DNA from 3 places in the Pseudomonas azotoformans genome. Region 2 is predicted to be linked to each of the others. Evidence: predicted binding sites of a transcription regulator. Region 2 holds the regulator's gene; each other region holds the start of a gene.
The links. The regulator FliA, encoded in region 2, starts transcription of late flagellar genes. The targets are predictions, from matches to a motif close to CTAAAGTTTNNNNNNNNNNNGCCGNTAA.
Positions count from the first base shown of each region.

Region 1: a site for FliA is predicted at 2,702-2,729, ahead of AYR47_RS13060 (flagellar protein MotY). Genes of this name have one in related genera too.
Region 3: a site for FliA is predicted at 2,503-2,530, ahead of flgM (flagellar biosynthesis anti-sigma factor FlgM). Genes of this name have one in related genera too.

Region 1 covers NZ_CP014546.1:2,827,106-2,831,289, reverse strand. Annotated here, with positions in the region: gene AYR47_RS13065 (argininosuccinate synthase) at 383-1,600, opposite strand; gene AYR47_RS13060 (flagellar protein MotY) at 1,730-2,638, opposite strand; gene pyrC (dihydroorotase) at 2,795-3,841, shown strand; gene rnt (ribonuclease T) at 3,838-4,184, shown strand, end outside.
Region 2 covers NZ_CP014546.1:6,270,859-6,275,042, reverse strand. Annotated here, with positions in the region: gene flhF (flagellar biosynthesis protein FlhF) at 1-1,272, shown strand, start outside; gene fleN (flagellar synthesis regulator FleN) at 1,378-2,211, shown strand; gene fliA (RNA polymerase sigma factor FliA) at 2,208-2,948, shown strand; gene AYR47_RS28775 (chemotaxis response regulator CheY) at 3,116-3,490, shown strand; gene AYR47_RS28770 (protein phosphatase CheZ) at 3,509-4,184, shown strand, end outside.
Region 3 covers NZ_CP014546.1:6,623,583-6,627,766, reverse strand. Annotated here, with positions in the region: partial or broken gene AYR47_RS30485 (MFS transporter) at 1-715, shown strand, start outside; gene AYR47_RS30480 (flagellar brake protein) at 777-1,526, opposite strand; gene AYR47_RS30475 (flagella synthesis protein FlgN) at 1,623-2,093, opposite strand; gene flgM (flagellar biosynthesis anti-sigma factor FlgM) at 2,142-2,465, opposite strand; gene flgA (flagellar basal body P-ring formation chaperone FlgA) at 2,607-3,371, opposite strand; gene AYR47_RS30460 (chemotaxis protein CheV) at 3,466-4,184, shown strand, end outside.

The sequences.
Region 1 (4,184 bases), 3.4 Mb from region 2:
CGTGCCGCACATGACTCTCAGGAAATGCCCCTTGCCTCTCACCTGCTGCAGGGGAAAACGGCCAGAACGTTCCGTCTGCTTTAGTTCCATTTAACATATTCACTTACATCCTTAATTCCTACAGACTATTCGGCGCTTCGTATCTTCTCCGCACTTGTATGAGTGAATTATCTGTAAGACCAGTTCCTACATAGATGTAAAAAATTCATTCCCCCTACAAACTTTCAACAACAATTCATTCAAACCCCATTTCTGATAAAGATTTTGAGGAAAAACATCCACAGTCGTTTAATCGTTATAAACATCTAACATCTCTACACAATCACAGGACAAAAAAAATGGCCCCTTGAACAAGGGGCCATTCTTCACAACAGGCTGAGACTTAGAACAGCGAGCGACCTTTGTTGGCAGCAATGCGCATGCGCAATGCGTTCAACTTGATAAAGCCTGCCGCGTCTGCCTGGTTGTACGCACCGCCGTCTTCTTCGAAGGTGGCGATGTTGGCGTCGAACAGCGACTCATCGGACTTGCGACCGGTCACGATCACGTTGCCCTTGTACAGCTTCAGGCGCACAACGCCATTAACGTGAACCTGGGAAGCGTCGATCATCTGCTGCAGCATCAGACGCTCAGGGCTCCACCAGTAGCCGGTGTAGATCAGGCTGGCGTACTTGGGCATCAGCTCGTCTTTGAGGTGAGCCACTTCGCGGTCCAGGGTGATCGATTCGATCGCGCGGTGGGCGCGCAGCATGATGGTGCCACCAGGGGTTTCGTAGCAGCCACGGGACTTCATGCCCACGTAACGGTTCTCGACGATGTCGAGACGGCCGATACCGTGTTCGCCACCGATACGGTTCAGGGTCGCCAGCACGGTGGCCGGGGTCATCTCGACGCCGTCCAGCGCGACGATGTCGCCGTTGCGGTAGGTCAGTTCCAGGTATTGCGGCTTGTCGGGCGCGTTCTCCGGGGAGACGGTCCACTTCCACATGTCTTCTTCGTGCTCGGTCCAGGTGTCTTCCAGCACGCCGCCTTCATAGGAGATGTGCAGCAAGTTGGCGTCCATCGAGTACGGGGACTTTTTCTTGCCGTGGCGCTCAATCGGGATTGCGTGCTTTTCAGCGTAATCCATCAGCTTTTCACGGGACAGCAAGTCCCATTCACGCCAAGGGGCAATCACTTTCACGCCTGGCTTGAGGGCGTAGGCGCCCAGCTCGAAACGCACTTGGTCGTTGCCTTTGCCGGTGGCGCCATGGGAAATGGCGTCGGCGCCGGTTTCGTTGGCGATTTCGATCAGGCGCTTGGCGATCAGCGGACGTGCGATGGAGGTACCCAGCAGGTACTCGCCTTCGTAGACGGTGTTGGCGCGAAACATCGGGAAAACGAAATCGCGGACGAACTCTTCGCGCAGGTCGTCAATGTAGATCTCTTTCACGCCCATGGCTTGCGCCTTGGCACGTGCAGGTTCGACCTCTTCGCCCTGACCCAGGTCAGCGGTGAAGGTCACCACTTCACAGTTATAAGTATCCTGCAGCCACTTGAGGATCACCGAAGTGTCCAGGCCGCCGGAATACGCGAGAACGACCTTGTTTACGTCGGCCATGCCATCACTCCACGGGGTTGTACGGAAAGGCGTCGATTCTACCGACCAAAACCGCGAATTTACAGGGGCGCGACAGCAAATGAAGATAAAGCGACAGATTATGTCGAACGGGCGACCGATGGTCGCACCTCAGGACGTGTGCGCGGGGTTGCTAGGGCTGGTGGCCTGAGGTGCCGGGTTCTCGGGGGCTGCGACGCGTTCAAGCTGGATATTCACGCGGCGGTTGCGCGCCCGGTTGGCCGCATTGGTGTTGGGCGCCAGTGGGTAGCTTTCACCGTGGAAACGCAGGGTGATCTGCGATTCCGGGATCCCGTTGGCCTTGAAGTAGTCCATGACCGCCAGGCCGCGACGGCGCGAAACGTCTCGATTGGTCAGACGATTACCGCTGTTGTCCGAATGGCCATTCAATTCGATATGGTTGACGGTCGGGTCGGCTTTCATGAATGCCAGAATCACGTCGAGTTTCTTCTTGGCGGCCGCGTCCAGCTCGATTCCGCCACCGGGAAAGCCGACTTCGGTCTGTTTGACCTGGTCGTAATTCATCGGCAACAGCTTGGCGGTGCACAGCTGGTAATCGTTGTAGGCCTTATTGAACTTGACCGGCAGCAGGCGGATCTCCGAATAGCCGCCTTCGCGCCCATAGTGCCTCACGGTCGGGCTACGCCCTTCCAGCAAGCCATTGAACAGACGCCCGGCCTGGGCCTGGGAGCTGTTGAACAACACATCGCCACTGCCGGCACGCACGGCGCCGAGGTTGATATCCCCTCGCCCCGGCTGCCACGGTGCAGCGGCGGCCAGCAAGGTGGCAGAACCGGCGCCCAGCGAGCCGTTGTAGGCCTTCAGACGAAACGTTGCCTGCTCGCCGGCCCGGCGCACGAACTCACCCGAACCGAAATCGGTGATCGGCTGGGTCAGGCGGCACTCGAATTGGTCGCCTTCCACCTTCCACTCAATATTCTCCAGACGCGTCTGGAACGTGAGGGCCATCGCAGGCAGGCTGGCGAACACACTGAGCAGGGCTAGATATTGCTGGCGCACGGGAGGCTCCACTGGTTTCTACAACACTTCAAAGCGTCATACATCGATAAGGCATACCCAAGGCTATCGGTTGCATCCTGCAAAACTTGATAGCGAGTGCCTGAGAGAGTCTTTTCCGGTAGCATTCCCACCAGATTGACCCGCCTGGAATCCCCAATGTCCGACCGCCTGACCCTGCTGCGTCCCGACGACTGGCATATTCATCTTCGCGATGGTGCTGCGTTACCCCACACCGTGGCCGATGTCGCGCGCACGTTTGGCCGCGCCATCATCATGCCTAACCTGGTACCTCCGGTGCGTAATGCCGAGCAAGCCGATGCCTATCGCCAGCGTATCCTCGCTGCACGACCGGCCGGCAGCCGCTTCGAACCGTTGATGGTGCTCTACCTCACCGACCGCACCCAGCCCGCAGAGATTCGTGAGGCCAAGGCCAGCGGTTTCGTGCACGCTGCCAAGCTGTACCCGGCCGGCGCGACCACCAACTCCGACTCCGGCGTGACCAGTATCGACAAGATCCTGCCGGCCATCGAAGCCATGGCCGAAGTCGGCATGCCACTGCTGATCCACGGCGAAGTCACCCGTGGTGACGTGGACGTGTTCGACCGCGAGAAGATCTTCATCGACGAGCATATGCGCCGTGTGGTCGAGCTGTTCCCGACCCTCAAGGTGGTGTTCGAGCACATCACCACCGCCGATGCCGTGCAGTTCGTCAGCGAGGCCTCGGCCAACGTTGGCGCGACGATCACCGCGCATCACTTGCTGTACAACCGCAACCACATGCTGGTGGGCGGGATTCGGCCGCACTTCTATTGCCTGCCGATCCTCAAGCGCAACACCCACCAGGTGGCCTTGCTGGATGCGGCGACCAGCGGTAATCCGAAGTTCTTCCTCGGCACCGACTCGGCGCCTCACGCCCAGCATGCCAAAGAAGCGGCGTGCGGCTGTGCCGGTTGCTACACCGCCTATGCAGCGATCGAGTTGTATGCCGAAGCGTTCGAACAACGTAACGCCCTGGACAAGCTCGAAGGTTTCGCCAGCCTCAACGGCCCGCGTTTCTACGGCCTGCCGGCGAATACCGACCGCATCACCCTGGTCCGTGAAGACTGGACCGCCCCTGCCAGCCTGCCGTTTGGCGAGCTGACTGTTATCCCGCTGCGCGCCGGTGAAACACTGCGCTGGCGCCTGCTGGAGGAAAGCAAGTGAGTGAAGACCATTACGATGACGAACACGAGCACAGTGGCGGCGGCTCCCGTCACCCGATGGCCGAGCGGTTCCGCGGCTATCTGCCGGTTGTCATCGACGTAGAAACCGGTGGTTTCAATTGCGCCACCGACGCGTTGCTGGAAATCGCCGCAACAACGATTGGCATGGATGAGCAGGGTTTTGTGTTCCCGGAACACACTCACTTCTTCCGCGTCGAGCCGTTTGAAGGCGCGAATATCGAAGCCGCCGCTTTGGAATTCACCGGCATCAAGCTCGATCACCCACTGCGCATGGCGGTCAGTGAAGAAGCGGCATTGACCGATATCTTCCGTGGTGTGCGCAA
Region 2 (4,184 bases):
AAACTGGTGCGTGATGAGCTGGGCGCCGACGCCGCGATTATCGGAAACCGTCGTATTGCCGGCGGTGTCGAGCTGACGGCTGCCCTGGATTACACCCCCCAGGCCTTGGCGCCGCGTGTGCCGAACATGGAGCTCGAAGACGAGCTGCGCAAGACCGCTTCGCGCATTGTCTCGGCCCAGGCTGAACTGAGCATGCGCGGCGACAGCGATGCCACCACCAATCGCCAGTTGTTCGCCGGCTTGCCGCTGACCGCTGCCGAGCCGCTGGTCGAGCCGACCTTCAAAGAACCGCCGCGTCCTGCTGCGCCTGCTCCGGCGCCTGCGGTTGACCAGCGGGTGTTCGATTCGATGCGTTTTGAACTCAACGGCCTGCGTGAACTGCTGGAAGTGCAGTTGGGCTCGCTGGCGTGGAACCAGCTGCAAGGCAGCAAGCCGCAACAAGCCAACCTGTGGCGTCGCCTGCAACGCATCGGCCTGTCCGGCCCGTTGTCCCGCGACCTGCTGGCGCTGACCACCGAAATCGAAGAACCTCGCCAGGCCTGGCGCATGTTGCTGGCCCACCTGGCGCGGATGATCGTCACCCCGGAAATCGAACCCCTGGAAGAAGGCGGTGTGATTGCCATGGTCGGCCCTGCCGGCATGGGCAAGACCACCACCCTGGCCAAGCTCGCGGCCCGCTACGTCCTCAAATACGGCGCGCAGAATATCGCGCTGGTGAGCATGGACAGCTACCGTATTGGTGCCCAGGAACAGCTCAAGACGTTGGGCCGCATTCTCAATGTGTCGGTGACCCATGTAGACCCGGGCCAGTCCCTGGCCAACGCCCTCGACCCGCTGCTGCGCAAACGCGTGGTCTTGATCGACACCGCCGGCCTGCAAGCCAGCGACCCGGCATTGCGCATGCAACTGGAAAGCCTGGCCGGGCGTGGCATCAAGTCGAAAAATTACCTGGTGCTTGCAACCACCAGCCAGAAACAGGTTCTTACCGCTGCATACCACAGCTACAAACGCTGCGGCCTGGCCGGTTGCATCCTCACCAAGCTCGATGAAACCGCGAGCCTGGGCGAGGTGCTGAGCCTGGCCATCAGTCATGAACTGCCGGTCGCCTACCTGACCGACGGGCCGCGGATTCCGGATGATCTGCATCTGCCGCGCCGTCATCAGTTGGTCAGCCGTGCAGTCAGCGTGCAAATGCAAGAAGAGCCTAGCGAGGAAGCGATGGCCGATATGTTCGCCGACCTCTACCACAACCCGGCAAAACGGGTGGGTTGAGGCAGGATGAACACCGTGAAATGTATCTACATCGATGGTCTGCAAGCGATTCACGCGGCCAAGCCATGTAGCCTGCGTCTAAGCAAGACAAGGTAAAGAAATAAAATGGGCAGCATGCATCCCGTACAGGTGATCGCGGTGACCGGCGGCAAAGGTGGCGTCGGGAAAACTAACGTGTCAGTGAATTTGTCCCTGGCCCTGGCAGAGCTTGGCCGTCGCGTCATGCTGCTGGATGCTGACCTGGGGCTGGCGAACGTCGACGTTCTGCTGGGGCTGACGCCCAAACATACGCTTGCCGATGTGATCGAAGGCCGCTGTGAGCTGCGCGATGTGCTGCTGCAGGGGCCCGGTGGCATCCGTATCGTGCCGGCCGCCTCCGGCACCCAGAGCATGGTGCACCTGAGCCCGGCGCAGCATGCCGGCCTGATCCAGGCGTTCAGTGATATCGGCGACAACCTCGACGTGCTGGTGATCGACACCGCCGCCGGGATCGGCGAGTCCGTGGTCAGCTTCGTGCGCGCCGCGCAGGAAGTGTTGCTGGTGGTCTGCGATGAACCCACCTCGATCACCGACGCCTACGCCCTGATCAAACTGCTTAACCGTGACTACGGCATGAACCGCTTCCGCGTCCTGGCCAACATGGCCCAGAGCCCGCAGGAAGGGCGCAACCTGTTCGCCAAGTTGACCAAGGTCACGGATCGCTTCCTCGATGTCGCCTTACAATACGTCGGCGCAGTTCCCTACGACGAGTGTGTGCGCAAGGCTGTGCAAAAGCAGCGTGCAGTCTACGAAGCGTTCCCTCGTTCCAAATGCGCATTGGCGTTCAAGGCTATTGCCCAGAAGGTCGATACCTGGCCGTTGCCTGCCAACCCTCGGGGGCATCTGGAGTTTTTCGTCGAGCGATTGGTGCATCAGACGAGCGCAGGACCCGTGCTATGACAGCGACTGGCTACAACGCGTACAAGAAGTCTGCCCGTGACAGTCAGGGCGAGTTGATCGAGCGCTACGCGCCCTTGGTCAAGCGTATCGCCTATCACTTGCTGGCACGCCTACCCGCCAGCGTCCAGGTCGAAGACCTGATCCAGGCGGGCATGATCGGCCTGCTCGAAGTGTCGACCAAGTACGACGCGAGCAAGGGTGCGAGTTTCGAGACGTATGCGGGTATCCGTATCCGTGGCGCGATGCTCGATGAAGTGCGTAAAGGTGATTGGGCGCCGCGTTCGGTGCATCGCAATACACGCATGGTCAGTGACGCAATTCGGGCAATTGAAGCAAAAACCGGTCGCGACGCTAAAGATCACGAAGTTGCGGCCGAACTCCAATTGAGTCTCGACGATTACTACGGGATTTTGAACGATACCTTGGGCAGCCGCCTGTTCAGTTTCGACGACCTGTTGCAGGACGGCGAACACGAAGGGCTGCACGAGGACGGCGCGAGCGCTCATATGGAGCCATCGCGTGACCTGGAAGATGAGCGTTTCCAGGGGGCGTTGGCGGACGCGATTGCCAATTTGCCGGAGCGTGAGCGGCTGGTGTTGGCGCTGTACTACGACGAAGAGCTGAACCTCAAGGAAATCGGTGAGGTCCTGGGGGTCAGCGAGTCGCGGGTCAGCCAGTTGCACAGCCAGTGCGCAGCCCGCTTGCGGGGGCGTTTGGGAGAGTGGCGAGCGCGCTGACAGGCAGTGTGGGGACACTGCAGACGAGACCGCGAGGGCAACCAGCCTTTGCGGGTTCGACCCGTGGTGCCCCGGCAGTCCTTTTTGTGTAATGCCTGTTGATTGAAATGGCGCGTCCAGGTGCTGGGCGCGTTTAAGACTGCTTGGAGGTCGAATTGGACAAGAACATGAAAATCCTCATCGTTGATGACTTCTCAACGATGCGGCGGATCATAAAAAACCTGTTGCGTGACCTTGGGTTCACTAACACGGTCGAGGCGGATGACGGCATTACGGCGATTCCGATCCTCAACAGCGGGAGCATCGACTTTCTGGTAACGGACTGGAACATGCCGGGCATGACCGGTATCGACTTGCTGCGCCACGTGCGCGCCGACGAAAAACTGCGCAGCCTGCCTGTGTTGATGGTGACCGCCGAAGCCAAGCGTGAGCAGATCATCGAAGCCGCCCAAGCCGGGGTAAACGGTTACGTGGTCAAGCCATTCACTGCATTGGCCTTGAAAGAGAAGATCGAGAAAATCTTCGAACGCATCCACGGCTAATGCCATCGCGGGGGAGCTATGGAGCATAAAGAAACGTCACAGGGAGACTTTGAGTCGACCCTGAAAAAGCATGCTCACCAATTGGTCGACAGCCTTGAAAAAGGCCAGTTCGGCGACGCGGTGCAGTTAATCCATGAGCTCAACCAGACCCGTGACCGCGGCCTGTACCAGGAAGTGGGCAAGCTCACACGCGAGCTGCACAGTGCGATCGTCAATTTCCAGATTGACCCGCATATGCCCCAGGCCGAGGAAATCTCGCAGATCACCGATGCCACCGAGCGCCTGTCCTATGTGGTCAGGCTGACTGAGGCGGCGGCCAACCGCACCATGGACCTGGTGGAAAACGCCACGCCCCTGGTCAACGGCATGGCCAACGAAGCCCAGGCCCTGAGCAACGACTGGGGCCGTTTCATGCGCCGCGAAGTGGGCGCTGAAGAGTTTCGTGAATTGGCGCGTCGGGTCGAAGGGTTCTTGTCACGCAGCGAGCAGGAAAACCGCACGGTTTCCAGCAACCTCAACGACATTCTGCTCGCCCAGGATTACCAGGACCTCACCGGTCAGGTGATCAAGCGTGTGACCCAGTTGGTCACCGAAGTGGAAAGCAACTTGCTCAAATTAGTGCTGATGGCAGGCCAGGTAGACCGTTTTGCCGGCATTGAACATGACCGCGAAGCGATCCTCTCGGAAAAAGATC
Region 3 (4,184 bases), 350 kb from region 2:
TGCCTCTCAGCAGGGCCTGACCACCGAGCAGGTGGGTCTGTTCATGGGCAGCTGTATTTTTGCCGGGCTGGTGGTGCAGTGGCCATTGGGCTGGCTGTCTGACCGCTATGATCGCGCGCTGCTGATCCGCTGCTTCGCGCTGTGCCTGGCCGTGGCGGCGTTGCCGTTGGCGATACTGACCCAGGTGCCGCTGGAAGTGTTGTTCGTGGCAGGTTTTGTCTGCTCCCTGGTGCAGTTCTGTCTGTATCCGCTGGCAGTGGCGTTCTCCAACGACCATGTGGAAGGTGATCGCCGTGTGTCGCTGACGGCCATGCTGTTGGTGACCTACGGCGTCGGCGCCAGTGTCGGGCCGTTGCTGGCGGGTGTGGTGATGAAGTTGTTCGGCAGCCACATGTTGTATGCGTTTTTCAGCTTGTGCGCGTTGATCCTGGTGTGGCGCATCCGGCCGAAAGCGGTGACCAACCTGCATCAAGTGGACGACGCACCACTGCACCATGTGGCGATGCCCGACAGCATGTCCAGTTCGCCGTTGGTCGCCGCACTTGATCCGCGGGTGGACGAGGCGGTGGTGCAGGAACAAATGCAAACCACGGCCCCGGAGCCTGAACCGCAAGCGGAGCCAAGTCCGGAGGCAGAAGAACCGCCCTTCGTGGGGCCTCCTGAACCTGTGGGGCCAGACGAGCACCCTCACGACTTGAGCAGGGCACGTCCCTGAAAGCAAAAAACGGGCAGATCCCATCAGGATCTGCCCGTTTTTTTGCCGCGATCTTTAAGCTTTAAAAATCGTCGTCTTTGTCAAAGCGTCGTGCTTCGCGTTGCAACTGGTACACAAAACGCTCGACCTGGCGCTGCACCAAGCCACTCATGTTGTGGAAGCGTACGCCGGCGAACGTGGTGTTGATCTTCTCTTCGAAGTGCAGGTAACGCAGTTCGACCGAGGTGGTCATGCTGCCAAAGGGCAGGGCGGCGATAAAACGGTCGTAGACCTGGCCCAGTTGCAGGCGCTCGGAGATATCCCCTTCAAAGCGCAGTTTGCAGCCGGTGGCGGAAATATCCAGCAGTTTGCCGCTGACGGGGGCTTTGAGCTTCTCGCCACCCAATTCAATATTGACCAGTTGGGCCAGCTTCAAGGCGGCGCGGAACGCATTGCGGCGCTGGTGGTAGACCACTTCGTCAGGCATGCCGCCGGTGTAGATGCGGTGACCGTCTTTTTCGCTGATGGTGTAAGTGCCGTTGCTTTCCCATGCGACGCGCACGCCTTCATGAAAACCTTCGATACGAAACGGTTCGCCGCCTTCGAGGAAGCGCTCACCGTCGCGCGGGATCATTTCGTCCAGCGCCAGGGTCTTGCTGTCCCGATCAACGTCCACCAGGTAGCTCTGGAAGCGCTGGCTGCGTTCGTGGAAGGTGATGATCAGCGGGTCATGGCTGTCTTGCAGCATCCGCAAGGTGCTGGCGATTTCCAGAGGCGTGGTGAGGACCTTGGGTGGCTGCGGGGCATCTTCCGCATTAAGGGCGTTGAACACGGTTCTTCCATCTCCAGACAAAATACGACTACACGCAAGAGCAGGCATTCTGCCAGTATGTGGCGCGCCTTGGATAGGTCGCGCTGTAAACCGGCGTCAGGCTTGGCTGCGGGTGCTTGGCTTGACCAGGCGCGAGGTGGAACCTTGGGCGTTGTAAAGCGCCGGAGGCTCTCCGCCGTGAAGTATACGCAACTGGTTGGCGGTCGTGGCTTGCTGAAGCTGGATCGACTGACCGTTGAGCAGGTTGGCTTCCTGGCACTGGCTGAGCAATTGATTGAGTTCGTTGCTCTGGGCCAGTAATTGATCGCCAACCGAAGAGTGGCTGGCCAGTTGCGCCAGGCCGTCATGGTCTGCCGGCAGGCCCAGGCTGGCGAGGATCTGGCTGCGTTTCTTGCCGTGCTGTTCCAGCAGGACAATCAGCGACTGCTTGCGCGCCAGGATTTCTTCCAGCAGCGGCATGTCCCGGCCGTAGAGGGCCAGGGATTCTTCCCTGAGCAGCTCGAGCAGCTGTTGCGTCGGCGCAAGATCATCAATGATCAGTTGAAGCAGATTTTCGTCGTGATGCATGGCTGGCCTTGGGGTTTAAGCGTCCAAAAGCCCGGCGCAGGCCTTAGCCTAGCGCTCGGCTTCGAAATTAAGCAGCTTGCTGGCTACACGGTTGCTGTCGACTTTATAGCTGCCATCGGCGATTGCCTGTTTCAATTCGGCCACACGGGCTTTATTGACCACCGGTTGATCGCGCAGCGAGTCAGTGACCTTCTGCAACTGTTGAGCCTCATTGCTCAGGTGTACGGATTCCCCGCTCTGGCTGGCGCTGGCCTGTTCTGCCTTGGCGGGCAGTGGCTGGGCCTTGGCTTCTACGCTGTCCTTGGTGACAGTGGCTCGCGTAGGGGCCGACGTGGTCGGGGTGTTATTTAAACGACTGAAATCGATGACCATGATCAAAAAACCTCTGGGTATTTGGACGCTTGCCATGTTTTCGGCCATACCCGGACAAACTTTAGGCTCGATTGACAATAAAACCTACAGGCCGGCATCCAACCGACAGTGTAGGAAAAGCGCGCGCCCGATACCAGCAATCTATAAAGCCACCTCCACCTGACCCGGTGCGGTGACCCGCGCCTTGATCACCCGGTTGGAGTTGAGGTTCTTGACGCGAATCTGTTCGCTCATGCCGCCGTTGGACAACGCTTCCCCCGGCATTTTGACCTGCAACGCACCGCTGCTGGCGGAAATCACCACCTGGTCGCCTTTGCGAATCACCTCTGCCTGCTCAAGATGCACCAAAGTAATGACCTGGTCGGTGACCACTGGTCGGGTCAATTTCTGCCCGACCGCCTGGTCGAGGGAGGTCAGGTAGCCCTGGCTGATCATGCTGATGTCGCGTTCGCGCAGCACAACGTCTTCGAAACCGATGATGCCGGTGCGTTTCAATGGCCGAGCAACCACTACCACATCGCGGAACAGCTTGACCTGCGCCGGCACGAACACGGTCCAGGGCGAGGCGCCGTCGCAGCGCACTTTGACCGTCACGCGGCCGATGGGCTGGGCGGGGCTTTCCAGGGTGGCTGTCAATTCCTTGTCGCACATGGGCATGCGCAAACGTGGGTCCAGCTGGTTGACCTGGATTTCATATCGCCCTGGCGTCTGGGTAGTCGCCAGATAATCTTCTACAGTGAACTCAAGAAAGCCTTGAGTGACGCCGATAAGTAGATCAGGCAAGGTGACGTTGTCTGCGCGGGCCGTGGCGCCCAGGCCCAAGGCGAGCAACGCCAGCGGTACGCAGAGCAAGCTGCGGTACCGTGTCAGGATGGGGCGTCGGGAAACTGTCGTTTTAATATCCATGACCAATAAATAGCAAAGGCCGTGCCGTTTAGAGTTGGGTGCGCGTCACTGCCCTTATAGGTATGGCCAAAGGTTTTAGCGTGGGAGTCAAGGCATGGCAGGAGTAATGGATTCAGTAAACCAGCGCACACAGCTGGTAGGGCAGAATCGCCTGGAGTTGTTGCTTTTTCGCCTGGATGGCAAGCAGTTGTATGGCATCAACGTGTTCAAGGTGCGGGAAGTGCTGCAATGTCCCAAGCTGACGATCATGCCCAAATCGAGCCCGGTGGTGTGTGGCGTCGCCAACATCCGTGGCGCGACGATCCCGATTCTTGACTTGGCCCTGGCCACCGGTTCGGCGGGTTTGCAGGACCGCGAGAACCCGTTCGTCATCATTACCGAGTACAACACCAAGACCCAGGGTTTCCTGGTGCGCTCGGTGGAACGCATCGTCAACATGAACTGGGAAGAGATTCATCCGCCGCCCAAGGGCACCGGTCGCGATCACTACCTCACGGCGGTGACGCGGGTCGATAACCAGTTGGTGGAAATCATCGACGTGGAGAAGATCCTTGCTGAAGTGGCGCCCACATCGGAGTCAATTTCCGTGGGGGTGGTGGACGCTGAAACCGCGCACAAGGCAATCTCCCTGCGTGTGTTGACGGTGGACGATTCCTCGGTGGCGCGTAAACAGGTGACCCGTTGCCTGCAAACCGTCGGTGTGGAAGTGGTGGCCCTCAATGATGGTCGCCAGGCGCTGGATTACCTGCGCAAGCTGGTGGACGACGGCAAGAAGCCGGAAGAAGAATTCTTGATGATGATCTCCGACATCGA